Regions from separate parts of the Blautia sp. AF14-40 genome, predicted to be linked through region 1. Evidence: predicted binding sites of a transcription regulator. Region 1 holds the regulator's gene; the other holds the start of a gene.

Evidence for each region. The regulator HrcA, encoded in region 1, represses chaperone genes, less so after heat shock. The targets are predictions, from matches to a motif close to TGTTAGCACTCNNNNNNNNNGAGTGCTAACA.
Region 2: the regulator HrcA is predicted to act here: its motif matches at 2,939-2,969, upstream of htpG (molecular chaperone HtpG).

The regions. Positions count from the first base shown of each region.
Region 1 is NZ_QUHK01000006.1:57,208-64,923, reverse strand. It holds gene DWW13_RS06490 (helix-turn-helix domain-containing protein) at 1-108, opposite strand, end outside; gene DWW13_RS06485 (hypothetical protein) at 281-646, shown strand; gene DWW13_RS06480 (helix-turn-helix domain-containing protein) at 724-942, opposite strand; gene hrcA (heat-inducible transcriptional repressor HrcA) at 1,227-2,285, shown strand; gene grpE (nucleotide exchange factor GrpE) at 2,335-2,946, shown strand; gene dnaK (molecular chaperone DnaK) at 3,013-4,890, shown strand; gene dnaJ (molecular chaperone DnaJ) at 5,116-6,327, shown strand; gene DWW13_RS06455 (Crp/Fnr family transcriptional regulator) at 6,657-7,256, shown strand; gene DWW13_RS06450 (zinc ribbon domain-containing protein) at 7,460-7,716, shown strand, end outside.
Region 2 is NZ_QUHK01000012.1:39,804-47,519, reverse strand. It holds gene DWW13_RS10255 (oleate hydratase) at 1-1,974, opposite strand, end outside; gene DWW13_RS10250 (TetR-like C-terminal domain-containing protein) at 2,194-2,760, opposite strand; gene htpG (molecular chaperone HtpG) at 3,104-5,179, shown strand; gene DWW13_RS10240 (Na+/H+ antiporter NhaC family protein) at 5,364-6,689, shown strand; gene DWW13_RS10235 (CidA/LrgA family protein) at 6,913-7,284, shown strand; gene DWW13_RS10230 (LrgB family protein) at 7,281-7,716, shown strand, end outside.

The sequences.
Region 1 (7,716 bases):
TTTTTCGTAGCGGGAATAGACGTCGCGGTTGCATTCGAGCAGGGCAGAAATCTCTTTGATGGTGAGATCCTGATCGATCCGCATATCTTCAATTCTCTGGTATTTCATACGTTGTACCATCCTTTCAGATTCAAACCCATACTACCAAACGGTTGGATGAACAAAGTTAAATCAGATCATATGGTCGCAAATTGGAGAATGGGGCGGGAGAGAGAAACGGCGGGGGAAGACAGCCTGTGCAGAAAACAGAAAAATATGTACGGCAGAAATGGGGGAACGAATGGGAAAAGCAGAAAGAATAGAAATAGAAGATTTTGTCCAGAATATAGTGGAACGGATGGAGACGCCGGAAGCGTTTGAAAAAATGATCAGCCGGGAGGAAGAATGCGAAGCGCAGGGGCGGGAGAGCCGTCTGAGGGATGTGCTGAAGAAAGAATGGCCGGTGGACGAAAAGGGAGAGCGCATCTATCAGATCACTAATATATATGAAGAAAAAGCAGAAGAACTCCTCATTGTAGAACTGTATACCGGCATCCACCTGGAAAACGGAGTCCCGTGCGGGCATTTTACGCTGTATCTCTGCGGGGAGCCGGACGGATGGAAACTCAGCGAAACGCGGATGATGGAATATCTGCAGAATCTGTAAACGAAAAAGCAAAACAGGGAGGACAGGGAGAAGAAAAACTGTCCTCCTGCTTTTGCTGCGGCGGAGACACCGGAAAGTCAGGATCCATACGGCCGCTTCTCATCGCTGATGCCGACCAGATAATCCAGACTGACCTGATACAGCTCCGCCAGACGGATGGCAATGGAGATCGGCAGCTGCCGGACGCCTTTTTCATATCGGGTATACACATCGCGGTTGCAGCCGAGATAGTCGGCAACCTGGCGGATCGTCAGATCGCGGTCCGTGCGCAGATCCTCCAGTCTCTGATATTTCATGATTCATCACCTCTGAGAAAATGCTACTAAATGGTCGTATCGAAATGGCAGAATCCTACCATACGGCTATAGCGCCTTTGAAACAGTAGAATGCAATAAAAAAGAAAAGTCAGATTCCTTTTCAGAAAGAAAACGGTTTATACTTTTTTCACAATTTCTTCATAGAAAAACCGGGAAAAGGTGTTGACAAACAAAAGGCAGAGTGCTATCTTAAGAGCATAGATGTTAGCACTCCACTGAAACGAGTGCTAACAGGACTATACAACAGGAAGGAGCTTATCTTAGTGGATACAGAATTGGATGAAAGAAAAAGAAAAATATTAAAAGCGATCATCCAGACGTATCTGGAAACGGGCGAGCCGGTCGGCTCAAGAACGATTTCCAAATACACGGATTTGAATTTAAGCTCCGCCACAATCCGGAATGAAATGTCCGATCTGGAAGAGATGGGTTACATCTTACAGCCCCACACTTCCGCAGGACGCATTCCTTCCGATAAAGGCTACCGCCTCTATGTAGATGAGCTGATGCGGGAAAAAGAACAGGAAGTTGCAGACATCAAAAACATGGTCATTGAAAAAACAGACCGAATGGAAAAAGTTCTGCAGCAGGTTGTCAAAGTCCTCGCTTCATCTACCAACTATGCAACGTTGATTACAGGACCGGAATATCACAGAAATAAAGTGAAATTCATCCAGCTCTCAAAAGTCAATGAAGAGCAGCTCCTGGCCGTCATCGTCGTAGAAGGCAACCTGGTGAAAAACCAGATGATCGACCTAGACGAGACCATCAACGATGAACAGATATTAAAGCTGAACCTGCTTCTGAACACACAGCTCAATGGCCTGACCATTGAAGAAATCAATCTTGGCATGATCAAGAAGATGAAAGAGCAGGCAGGCATCCACTCCGGCATCATCAGCAAAGTGGTCGATACCGTAGCGGAAGCCATCGCAGTCAGCGAAGAAGATGTGCCGGTGTACACCAGCGGCGCAACCAACATTTTCAAGTACCCTGAGCTTTCCGACAGCAGCAAAGCCAGCCAGCTGATCTCCACATTCGAGGAACGGCAGAAACTGGTCGATATGATCAAAGGAGCTGCCGAGGAGCAGGACGGAGAGGAAAATACCGGTATTCAGGTATACATCGGAAATGAATCTTCGATGGAACCCTTACGGGACTGCAGCGTGGTCACCACCACATACGATATGGGAAACGGTATGCGCGGAACAATCGGTATCGTGGGACCAAAGCGGATGGATTACGAAAATGTGGTAGATAACCTGAAAACATTAAAAGTTCAACTGGACGCCGTCTTCAAAAAGCCGGACACAGGTGAGTAGAAAGGTGGAATGATCAGTGAGCGAAGAAAATAGAAAGAAAGAGGAAACCATGGAAGAACCTACACGCGAGATGGAAAAAGAAACCGGAGCAGAGACCGATCTGCCGGAAACCGAACCGGCTGCGGAGCAGGAAGAAGCAAAGAAAGCAGCAGAGGCAAAAGAAGCGGAAGCTGCAGAAGAAACTGCTGAGGATGGCAAAGAACGAAAGTTCTTCAAAAAGAAAAAAGATAAAAAAGATGAGAAAATCGAAGAGCTGACTGACCGTCTGACCCGTCAGATGGCAGAGTTCGATAACTTCCGCAAACGCACCGAAAAAGAAAAAGCAAATATGTATGCCATTGGAGCAAAAGACATCATCGAGAAGATTCTTCCGGTTGTTGACAGCTTCGAGCGCGGACTTGCAACGGTGGAAAACCCGGAGGAAGATCCGTTCGCAGACGGCATGAATAAAGTATACAAACAGTTTACCACAGCACTCGATGAACTCGGTGTAACCGTGATCGAGGCCGTTGGAAAGGAATTCGATCCGAACCTGCACAACGCGGTGATGCATGTGGAGGATGAGGAAGCCGGCGAGAACATCGTCGTAGAAGAGTTCCTGAAGGGCTACATGTACAAAGGCTCCGTAGTCCGTCACAGTATGGTCAAGGTGGCTAATTAAGCCTTGAAGATAAATAAATAGAAATTAAACCATTTTTTAGCATAATTCATTGAGGAGGAAACAACAATGGGCAAAATTATTGGTATTGACTTAGGAACAACAAACAGCTGTGTAGCCGTTATGGAAGGTGGAAAACCAACCGTTATCGCAAACGCAGAGGGTGAAAGAACAACTCCATCTATCGTAGCATTCACAAAAACAGGTGACCGTCTGGTCGGCGAGCCGGCAAAACGTCAGGCTGTAACAAACGCAGACAGAACCATCCGTTCTATCAAACGTGAGATGGGTACTGACTATAAAGTAGACATCGAAGGAAAGAAATACTCTCCGCAGGAGATCTCCGCTATGATTCTTCAGAAACTGAAAGGTGATGCAGAGAACTACCTTGGTGAGAAAGTAACAGAAGCAGTTATCACAGTTCCGGCTTACTTCAATGACGCACAGCGTCAGGCAACCAAAGATGCCGGTAAAATCGCAGGTCTTGATGTAAAACGTATCATCAACGAGCCTACCGCAGCAGCTCTGGCATACGGACTGGACAACGAAAATGAGCAGAAGATCATGGTATACGACCTTGGCGGCGGTACTTTCGATGTTTCCATCATCGAGATCGGTGACGGTGTTATCGAAGTTCTTTCCACAGCAGGAAACAACCGTCTGGGCGGCGATGACTTCGACCAGAAAGTAACAGATTATATCCTTGCTGAGTTCAAGAAACAGGAAGGCGTAGATCTTTCCAATGATAAAATGGCTCTGCAGAGAATCAGAGAAGCAGCAGAGAAAGCAAAGAAAGAGCTTTCCAGCGCTACTACAACCAACATCAACCTGCCGTTCATCACTGCAACAGCAGATGGCCCGAAACATCTTGATATGAACCTGACAAAGGCTAAATTCGATGAGCTGACCCACGACCTGGTAGAGAAAACCGCAGAGCCGGTACAGAGAGCACTTTCTGATGCAGGCCTTCAGGCATCCGAGCTTTCCAAAGTCCTTCTGGTAGGCGGATCTACCCGTATCCCGGCGGTACAGGATAAAGTAAGACAGCTGACCGGACACGAGCCGAGCAAGAGCCTGAACCCGGATGAGTGCGTAGCACTTGGTGCTTCCGTACAGGGTGGTAAACTTGCAGGAGACGCCGGCGCAGGCGATATCCTTCTTCTGGATGTAACTCCGCTGTCTCTGTCCATCGAGACCATGGGAGGTATTGCAACTCGTCTGATCGAGCGTAACACCACAATCCCGACCAAGAAGAGCCAGATCTTCTCAACAGCAGCAGATAACCAGACAGCAGTAGATATCAACGTAGTACAGGGTGAGCGTCAGTTCGCGAAAGACAACAAATCCCTCGGCCAGTTCCGTCTGGATGGAATTCCGCCAGCAAGAAGAGGCGTTCCGCAGATCGAGGTTACCTTTGATATCGATGCCAACGGTATCGTAAATGTATCTGCAAAAGACCTGGGAACAGGAAAAGAGCAGCACATCACCATCACCGCAGGCTCTAACATGTCCGACAGCGAGATCGACAAAGCAGTCAAAGAAGCTGCTGAGTTCGAGGCTCAGGATAAGAAACGAAAAGAAGCAATCGACGCAAGAAACGATGCAGACTCTATGGTATTCCAGACCGAGAAAGCAATCGAGGAAGTCGGCGACAAGCTGGATGCAAACGATAAGACAGCAGTAGAAGCTGACCTGAACGCACTGAAAGACCTCATTGCAAAATGCAATCCGGAAGAGATGACAGATGCACAGGTAGCTGACCTGAAAGCAGCTCAGGAAAAACTGATGACAAGCGCTCAGAAACTGTTCGCAAAGCTGTATGAGCAGCAGGGCGGCGCAGCAGGCGCTGGTGCCGGAACAGCTGGTGCAGGCCCGGATATGGGAAATGCAGGAGCAGCAGGCGGCCATGACGACGATGTCGTAGACGCTGACTACAAAGAGGTTTAATTTTCAGCATGTCACACTCCGTGAAAATACCGACTGTGAGTTGAAACAATAAGTAAATAAACGCAAAAAGCCCTGTGAGGCGAATGTTTGCAGGGGACGGAAAATACATTCCGCCCCCTGTATTTATGCTGGTATTGCTTTCGGAAAAGTGCTATACTGGAGCGTGCGGAAAAACATTTCTGCAAAGATGAAATTTGTGGAACAGAAATGAAAAGGTGAACATAAATGGCAGAAAAAAGAGATTATTACGAGGTCCTCGGCGTAGACCGCGGAGCGGACGATGCAACATTAAAAAAAGCATACCGTAAACTGGCCAAGAAATACCATCCGGATATGAACCCGGGCGACAAAGAGGCCGAGGCAAAATTTAAAGAGGCGACAGAAGCCTATGGCGTGCTGAGTGATCCGGACAAACGGCGTCAGTACGATCAGTTTGGCCACGCTGCATTTGAAAACGGCGGTGGCGGCGCAGGAGCCGGCGGATTCGGCGGCTTCGACTTTGGCGGCGGAGATATGGGTGATATCTTCGGCGATATTTTCGGCGACCTGTTCGGTGGCGGCGGAAGCAGAAGAAGAGCAAACAATGGACCGATGAAGGGAGCAAACCTCCGCGCTGTTGTCCACATTACGTTTGAGGAAGCTGTTTTCGGATGCCAGAAAGAGCTCGAGATCAACCTGAAGGATACCTGTACAACGTGCCACGGAACCGGCGCAAAACCAGGAACTTCACCGGAAACATGCTCCAAATGTAACGGTACCGGTCAGATTACGTACACACAGCAGACCATGTTCGGTTCTGTGAGAAACGTGACAACGTGTCCGGATTGTAACGGAACCGGAAAGATCATTCGCGATAAATGTACCGCATGCCACGGCACGGGCTATACATCCAGCAGAAAACGCATTCAGGTCAACATTCCGGCTGGAATCGACGATGGACAGAGCATCCGGATCCGTGAAAAAGGTGAGCCGGGTGTAAACGGCGGACCGAGAGGAGATTTGCTTGTCGAGGTTCAGGTAACCCGTCATCCGATCTTCCAGAGACAGGATATGAACATCTTCTCTACCGCACCGATTACATTTGCGCAGGCAGCGCTCGGCGGTGATGTGAAGATCAGCACCGTTGACGGAGACGTTCTCTATACCGTAAAACCGGGAACTCAGACCGATACCAAGATCCGTCTGAAGGGAAAAGGCGTTCCATCTCTCCGGAACAGCAATGTACGCGGCGATCACTATGTAACACTTGTTGTTCAGACACCGACCAGGCTGAACGAAAAAGCAAAAGAAGCCCTTCGTGCCTTTGATGAAGCTTGCGGAAACCGTCAGGTGCCAGAAGCAAAAGCAGCCGATGGTGAGAATACCGCAGAACAGCCGAAGAAGAAAAAAGGGTTTATGGATAAGGTGAAGGAAGCGTTTGAGGATATTGATAAATAAAAAATCTATCTGTTTTTGTTCTCATTCGGACAAAATTTCTCACAGACTTGAGCATGTAGAATATGAAAAGTCTTTTCCAACACGCTCTAATATGAAAGAAATAGAAAATATGAGATAAATGAAAAGAAGAACCTGCAGGAGAAACAGGTTCTTCTTTTTTGACAAAATTTAAAAATACAGAATATTCAGAAAATTGCAATATTGATCTAAATCAAGAGAATGATGAGATGTGAAAAACTGTTCATGATATAATTAACAAAATTGCATAGGAATAAAAAAGATTGATGTTATGTAATGTAAAATAAAAAGGCAGAAAGGAAATAGAGCGGTTGGAAAATGAAAATATAGAAAAACAGGAGTTCTTCAAAACTTATTTAGGTATCAAAAATAAAAATGTGCTGAGCAGTCTGGAACAAATGGCGTATGTCTGGAAGGTGAAAGATAAGGAAGTTATCATTCGAGAAGGGGAACCGCTGCCATGCGTTCCTTTTCTGGTATCGGGCATTGTAAAAGGGTATTGTGAAAGCAAGGGAGATGGAAAAGAGCATGTTTCCTGCTTTGGTTATTTAAAAGGAGACATTGTTGTAGGAATTTCCAATTTATCCGTAAATGTGAAATCACTTTTGACGATAGAATCAATCAGTTCGTGTACCATGCTGTGCGTCCCGATACCAGAATTGTTGAAGTTGATTGAGCAATCGCCGGAAATGATGCGTTTATATAACCGTGCACTCAGCCTTGCATATAAAAAGCTAATTGAACATGAGGATATTGTTGCAAACCACAGGGCAAAGGAACGATATCAATATTTTGTTGATACCTATCGGGATCTGGTAGACGTTGTGAGTAAGAAAGATATCGCTTCCTATCTGCATTTATCGCCGGAGAGTCTGAGCCGTGTCCTGAAAAGCTATAAGGAAGAAAAATAGAAAAACGAATCGAAAAGTGATGCGCGCTGAGCGGAAAAATTTAATCAAATCAAGGAAATCCCTGTTTTCATTGAGGAAAGCAATAAGCAGTGAGGCGGGGAATTGCGTGAATCAGGAGGGGAAAGCCCCTTATAAGAGAGAAGACGGCAGATCTAAAAAAAGCAGATTATAAAGTACAAAAAAGAAATGGAAGGGGAAGAAAAATGGCATTTTTAGATGGAGTAAAAGGAAAAATTTCAAAAGCAGGATATTCAACTATGCAAAAAGCAAAGGATTTGTCGGAGATTACGAAACTGAATATGGTGATTTCTGAATCGGAGACGAAAATCAATGAAATCTACAGTGAAATAGGATATAAAGTTTACTGTGCATATCGGGAAAATCCGCTGGAAGAAGTCAAAGAGGAAATTGGCCAGATCCGGGAGCTGGAAGAGGCTATGGAAGCATGCAAACTGCAGAT
Region 2 (7,716 bases), on a different contig from region 1:
CACCATATCCTCTTTGATAATTCCATGCTCTTTTAAGAGATCTCCAACTACATTTCCATCTACCAGTTTCAGCAGAGGTTTTTTCAGCAGGTTGAGCGGTCCAGGAAGCTCGATTTCCAGCGGAGATTTTCCATCCATCAGTTTCACGGAGCTGTCCAGCAGATCGCGAATATCGTAAACGCTGCCCCATACTTCCGGCACGCCGCGGTCTACGCCGAGGAGTCCGTAAACAGCTTCCATTGCGGTACGAACGGAATACTCTGTCGTGAAGATGGTATCTCTTGGTGTCTCAGCGAACTGTCCGAGGAATGCGAAGTTGACGCAGCCATCCGGGATGACATCCGGGCGGTCGCCCTTTCTTCGTGGCATAAAGAATGCGGTGATATACGGCATCATGGTCGGTACGCAGACAGCGCTGTTCTCTGCCAGCTCCGGAATCTGGTCAACCGGCACGCCGAGGTGGTACAGCCACTCTTCGGTGATCTCTTTACCAGTGCACTCTTTCATCGGTTTCTTCACATAGTCGCCAGGTACGTCGGTGAACAGGCTGTAAACCCATACACATACCTTATCTTTATCCTGCTCTTTGAACTGTCCCTGACGGTTGATGGTCCAGCTTAAAAGCCACTTGGAATCCTGGCAGCTTACGATACCGCCGGTAACAACCTTTCCGGTTCTCGGATCACGTTTGCAGATATTGGTGATATACGGAATGATCTTATTGTCGAGAGTGGTAATTGTTGCGGATTCCCAGTTTGTCTTTGCAATATCGGAGCAGAATTTCTCCGGATGTCCAAAGGACGGATCCTGTTTTGCAATGTTTTTCCACAGGCTCCAGCAGCCGCTCGTGCGGACCTCTGCATCACCGTTCGGTGCATGGTTCTGATCGCCGTAGATCGTGCCTTCGGTGCAGCTTCCGTTGGTAACGAAGACGAGGTCATTCTCGGTGAGAACGATGCCTTTCTCGACGCCGTTTACCTTGCACTCAATGGCTTTTGCTACTTTCTTTCCATCGTTGATTTCAAAGATAACGTTGGTTACTTCGGTATTGAACTGGAAGTCTACGCCGGCATCCTCGAGGTATTTCTTCATCGGAAGAATCAGGGATTCATACTGGTTGTACTTCGTGAATTTCAGTGCGGAGAAGTCCGGCAGTCCGCCGATGTGGTGAATGAACCGCTGGAAGTACAGCTTCATCTCCAGTGCACTATGCCAGTTTTCAAATGCGAACATCGTTCTCCAGTACAGCCAGAAGGTGGAATTGAAGACTTCATCATCGAAAACATCCTCGATCGTCTTGTCGTACAGATCCTCGTCTCTTGTCATGAAGAGTTTCATGATCTCCATGCAGCCTTTCTGGCTCAGGTTGAACTTTCCGTCGGTATGGGCATCCTCGCCGCGGTTCTTCGTTGCACGGCACAGGGAGTAGTTCGGGTCTTTTTTGTTCAGCCAGTAATACTCATCAAGAACGGATACACCAGGTGTCTCAATTGACGGGATGCTGTGGAACAGATCCCACAGGCACTCGAAGTGGTTTTCCATCTCACGGCCGCCTCTCATGATGTAGCCGCGGGTCGGATCGTAGATACCGTCGCAGGCACCGCCGGCGATGTCCATGGCTTCCAGAATGTGGATGTGATCGCCTTTCATCTGGCCGTCTCTTACAAGGAAGCACGCTGCTGCGAGGGCTGCGAGGCCGCTTCCTACGAGGTATGCGCTCTTCTCATCGACGCCTTCCGGTTTTTCCGGTCTTGCGAAGGCTTCGTAGTTTCCGTTGGTGTAATAAATGCCTTTGCTGTTTTTCTTATCTTTTCCGCGCTCGGTGTTGCGGTAATCATTCTTTGGTTCTGATGTTACAGTGGTTGTCTCCGCTGCTTTTTTTGCTTCACTCTTGTTTTTTGCCTGCAGCACTGCTGCTCCAGCTCCGATGACTGCTGCTGATGCGATTCCGAATTTTAATCCTTTTTTTGACATAGACGTTCATCCTTTCTTTTCTAAATACGACTGCCGGAATGTTTTTTCGAATTTCCGGTTTGTATAGGTTATGCTGCTTTCTTTGTTTTACAAGTTTCTATTTGTGTTGCCATTGTCTGTTGACAATTTGAATCTTACTTCATTTTTCCCCGCTTTTCCATTTACAAAACAGGGCGGATGATTAAATTTTTATCATCCGCCCTGTTTTGTAAAGTGTAACTATATTTTATTTCTTTTTTCAAAATTTCGGATGGAATTGACGACATTTCCTTCCATCGTGCGGTGCATTTTTTCCGCAATCATATGGTAATCCACTTTCATTCCGTCTTTGATCCAGTCGAGCATGACACCGGTAAAGCTATACTTATAGAAATCTGCGATAAAACTCTGATCCGCCTCGGAGATGCCGGTTCCCTTTGCTTTTTCCTGTACGACACCGTACAGCAGATCGTGCGTCAGATGAAAGAGATATGTTTCGATCTGCTCCCGGCTTACAGAGTGATAGACATTCATAATAAATGGTTTATTCTCGAGCACTGCCTCAAAAATCTGCTGCAGGCCTTCCTGCCATGTCTCATACGTTTTCTTCCCCTGCAGCGCCTGCGTCGCATCCTCCAGGCACGACCATTCGACAAGATCGTAGATATCCTTAAAATGATAATAAAACGCCATCCGGCTGATGCCGCAGTCTGTCGTCAGATCGTTGATCGTAATTTTGTCCAGCGGCTTTTTCAAAAGCAGCTTTTTTAATGACGCTTCCAGCGCCGCCTTTGTCGCATTTGTCATGTATTTCCTCCATTTTTCTTTTATGTACCCTCGGAATCTTTCTGTTCGAAACGCTTCTATGCTTTTTCATTGTAGCATATCCATTCTCCAGAAACAACTGCGCAGCCCTTCTGATCAGACTTTACAAAAAGTTTAGAAAGTACCGTAATACCAGTAAATTCAATACTTTCCGTCGTTCTGTTAGCACTCTTTTTTCTCGAGTGCTAATTTCCCCTTGACTTTTCCCTGTGCCAGTATTACTATAACTATCAGAGCAGTAAAAAAGCTGCAGACATCTAAAAAAGCATGATATTCCCGCTTTGCTGGATCAAAATATTTTTATAAGAAAAGGAGTGTGTTTCTCATGAGTGCGAAACATGGAAATCTTTCAATCAACAGCGACAATATTTTCCCGATTATCAAAAAATGGATGTATTCCGACCACGATATCTTTGTCCGTGAGCTCGTTTCCAACGGCTGCGATGCCATCACCAAACTGAAAAAGCTGGACGGCATGGGCGAATATACTCTGCCGGATGACTACAAAGCAGCCATTCAGGTGATTGTAAACCCGGATGAGAAAACCTTAAAATTCATCGATAACGGTATCGGTATGACCGCAGACGAAGTCGAAGAATATATTACCCAGATCGCCTTCTCCGGCGCTACCGAATTTCTGGAGAAATACAAAGACAAAACGAATTCAGATCAGATGATCGGCCACTTCGGTCTTGGTTTCTACTCTGCTTTCATGGTAGCAGATGAAGTTCACATCGATTCTCTTTCTTATAAAGAAGGATCCACCCCGGTACACTGGACCTGTGACGGAAGCACCGAGTACGATATGTCCGAGGGCAGCAAGACAACTGTTGGTACCGAAATCACTCTGTTCCTGAACGAGGACTGCCTGGAATTCGCAAACGAATACCGTGTCCGCGAAGTTCTGGAAAAATACTGCTCCTTCATGCCGGTTGAAATTTTCCTGTCCAAAGCAAATGCGCCGCAGGAATACGAGACCATCGATGAAAGCGAATTAAAAGACGACGACGTTGTCGTAGAGCACATCCACGAGGACGCAAAATACGAAGAGAAAGAAAAAGAAGACGGAACGAAAGAGCAGGTTGAAGTTTCCCCGGCCAAAGAGAAAGTAAAAATCAACAAACGCCCGGTTTCCATCAGTGATATCCACCCGCTGTGGACCAAACATCCAAACGAGTGCAGCGATGAGGATTATAAAGAATTCTACCGCAAAGTCTTCAACGACTACCGCGAGCCGCTGTTCTGGATCCACCTGAACATGGACTATCCGTTCAACCTCAAAGGTATCCTCTACTTCCCGCGTATCAACACCGAGTACGATTCCATCGAGGGAACCATCAAGCTGTACAACAACCAGGTATTTATTGCCGACAACATCAAAGAAGTCATTCCGGAATACCTGATGCTCTTAAAAGGCGTCATCGACTGCCCGGATCTGCCGCTGAACGTATCCCGAAGCGCACTGCAGAACGACGGATTTGTCAAGAAGATCTCCGAGTACATCTCCAAGAAATTCGCTGACAAGCTCTCTGGCATGTGCAAAACCGACCGTGAGAATTACGAGAAATACTGGGATGATATCAACCCATTCATCAAATACGGATGCATCAAGGACGAGAAATTCTCCAAAAAGATGATGGACTATATTCTGTTCAAGAACATCGACGGAAAATATCTGACTCTTGAGGACTGCATCAACGAGAATAAGAAAGAAGAAGCTCCTGCAGAGAACACCGAGGAGAAGGCTGAAACTACGGAGAATACCGAAAATACGGAAAACGCTGACGAGAAGAAAGAGCCGGAAAAAACGACTGTTTACTACGTCACCGACGAAGTTCAGCAGAGCCAGTACATCAACATGTTCCGCAGCCAGGGCATGGATGCTGTCATCCTGAAACACAACATCGACTCCGCTTTCATCACCCATGCAGAGCGTTACAACGAGCATGTAACCTTCCAGCGCATCGATGCAGATCTGACCAACGATATGAAAGACGAGTCCGGTGAGGATCTGACCGACGCTACAAATGCTCTGACCGATCTCTTCCGCAAAGTCCTCGACAAGAAAGACCTGACCGTCAAAGTTGAGAACCTGAAAGACGAAAATGTATCCTCCATGGTAACGCTTTCCGAGGAGAGCCGCCGGATGCAGGATATGATGAAGATGTATGGCATGACCGGCATGGATCCGTCCATGTTCGGCGGACAGGAAACCCTGATCCTGAATGCAAAACATCCGCTCGTTCAGTACATTCTGAAGAATGGCGAGAACGACAACACATCCCTGTTCTGCGAGCAGCTGTATGATCTGGCAATGATCAGCCACAAACCGCTCTCTCCGGACGAGATGACAAAATTCGTAAGCAGAAGCAATCAGATTATGATGCTCCTTGCAAAATGATAAAGCACAGGCACAGCAAAACGCACCTCTTATAAAACACGCCGGATTTCTGGAATTTACCAGATGTCCGGCGTGTTTTTTCCTGCTTTTTTACTTTACGATTTCTGATCCAGATGATAGAATAATTCTATTCGCCCTATTGAAAAATAAGGAAAATCACACGAAAGGTCTGGTATTTATTTCTATGAAAAAAGGAAAGCCATCCGCCCTGCTCCCGATCGCCGTTTTTCTGGTGTTTTATCTGGGGCTCGGCATTTATTCCGAGTATATTTTAAAAATTCCGATGGGCTTCTACAACATCCCCATCGTCGTCGCGTTTCTGGTAGCGATCCTCGTCGCCTGTCTGCAGAACCGCAGTGTCCCGTTTGAAGAAAAGCTCGCCCTCATGGGACAGGGCATCGGGGACAAAAACATCATCACAATGCTGCTGATCTTCCTCGCCGCAGGCACGTTTGTCGGCGTTGTCGGAAGGAGCAGTGCAGAGAGCATTGCCTATTTCATGCTCTCCTGGATTCCGGCAAAGTATGCCGTCGCTGTGCTCTTTGTCGTTGCCTGCTTCGTCTCCACGGCCATGGGAACCTCCGTCGGAACGATCACGCTTCTCGTGCCGATCGCCGCTGCTGTTGCCGAGACCTCCGGCTTTTCGCTGGCGCTCTGCGTCGCCTCCGTCATGGGCGGATCCATGTTCGGCGACAACCTCTCCTTCATCTCCGACACGACAATCGCCGCCTGCAACGGACAGGGCTGCGAGATGAAAGACAAGTTCCGTGAAAACTTCTGGATCGCTCTCCCGGCTGCTCTTGCCGCGCTGGCGCTGATCCTTGTAATCTCCTTCCGACAGGCGCCGGGCACACCGGTCGTCCACGAATACCATCTGCTGCAGATGGTTCCGTACCTGCTCGTGCTGATCGGCGGCATCGCGGGCATTCAGGTGTTTGTCGTACTCCTTATCGGTATTGCTTCCGGTGCCGTTATCATGCTCGGTACGGGACAGACGACGCTCTTGGATATGCTCTCCAGCATGGGAAGCGGCACTTCGGGTATGTTTGAGACATGTATGGTTGCGATTCTTGTCGCTGCGATGTGCGCGCTGATCCGGGAAAACGGCGGCTTTACTGTCCTGCTTCGTGCCATTCACAAAATCTTCCGCGGAAAAAAGGGCGGCCAGCTCGGTGTCGGCATTCTCGTCGCGCTGCTCGACATTGCGACCGCAAACAACACCGTCGCGATCGTCATGGCAAACCCGATCGCAAAGCAGATGTCCGAGGACTACGGCATCACCCCACGGAAAACGGCATCGCTCCTCGATACCTTCTCCTGCATCTCACAGGGCATCCTGCCGTACGGCGCACAGATGCTCGTGGCGATTTCCGCGGTGCATGAACTGGGATATGAGCTCTCCGCCTTTGAAATCATGGCAAACCTCTTCTATCCGGGCATGCTGCTTGTCAGTTCGCTGATCTTTATCTTCGTTCTGCCGGATCGGAAAAATGCCGAAAGCAATGCTTAAAAAGTTCCGTATCGGATCAACTCAAAAAATTATGTTAAAATGCCCACCGATTTCACTTTTTCGTTTGATCGGCGGGCATTTTTTTGCTTTTTTTTACAAAAATCACCAAAATTGCAGTAACATTTACGGTTGAAATTCTTTTATGCGGGTAGTATAATCGGGGTCGTGACATTGAGAAGTAATGATGTTATGTGGGTTATGGGGAGAAAGGACAACAGACAAAGTGAAATTATTAAGACAGTTCCTTGTAATTATGGCGGTTTCGTTCGTCGGAGAAATCCTGCACGCCGTGCTGCCGCTTCCGATTCCGGCAAGTATCTACGGCCTTGTGCTGATGCTGGCGCTTCTGATGACGGGGGCATTAAAACTTGATGCCGTCGAGGACGCAGGCAAGTTTATGATTGAGATCATGCCGGTCATGTTCATTCCGGCGGGCGTCGGCCTGATGGAATCCTGGGGTGAATTAAAAGCCGTTCTCGTTCCGGTTCTCGTGATTACGCTCGTCAGCACCATCGTCGTTATGATTGTGTCCGGACGCGTGACACAGGCGGTCATCCGGCTGGAAAAGAAACACAAAGGAGGGGACGCAAAATGACAAATATGCTCTGTGAATCTGCATTTTTCGGCGTTGTCATCAGCCTTCTGGCGTATGAGCTCGGCATGCTGTTAAAGAAAAAATTTGGGCTTCCGATTTTCAATCCGCTGCTGATTTCCATTGCAGTCGTCATTGTATTCCTTGCTGTTTTCGATATCGATTATCAGAATTATAATGACGGTGCAAAATACTTGAGCTATCTGCTGACTCCTGCAACGGTCTGCCTTGCGATTCCGCTGTATGAGCAGATGGAGGCATTGAAAAAGAATATCAAAGCCATCCTCGCCGGTATTCTCTCCGGCGTGCTGACGAGCCTTACCGTGGTTCTCGCGCTGGCGCTGATCTTCAATCTGAATCATAAAATGTATGTAACACTGCTGCCGAAATCGATCACAACGGCCATCGGCATGGGTGTTTCGGAAGAGCTCGGCG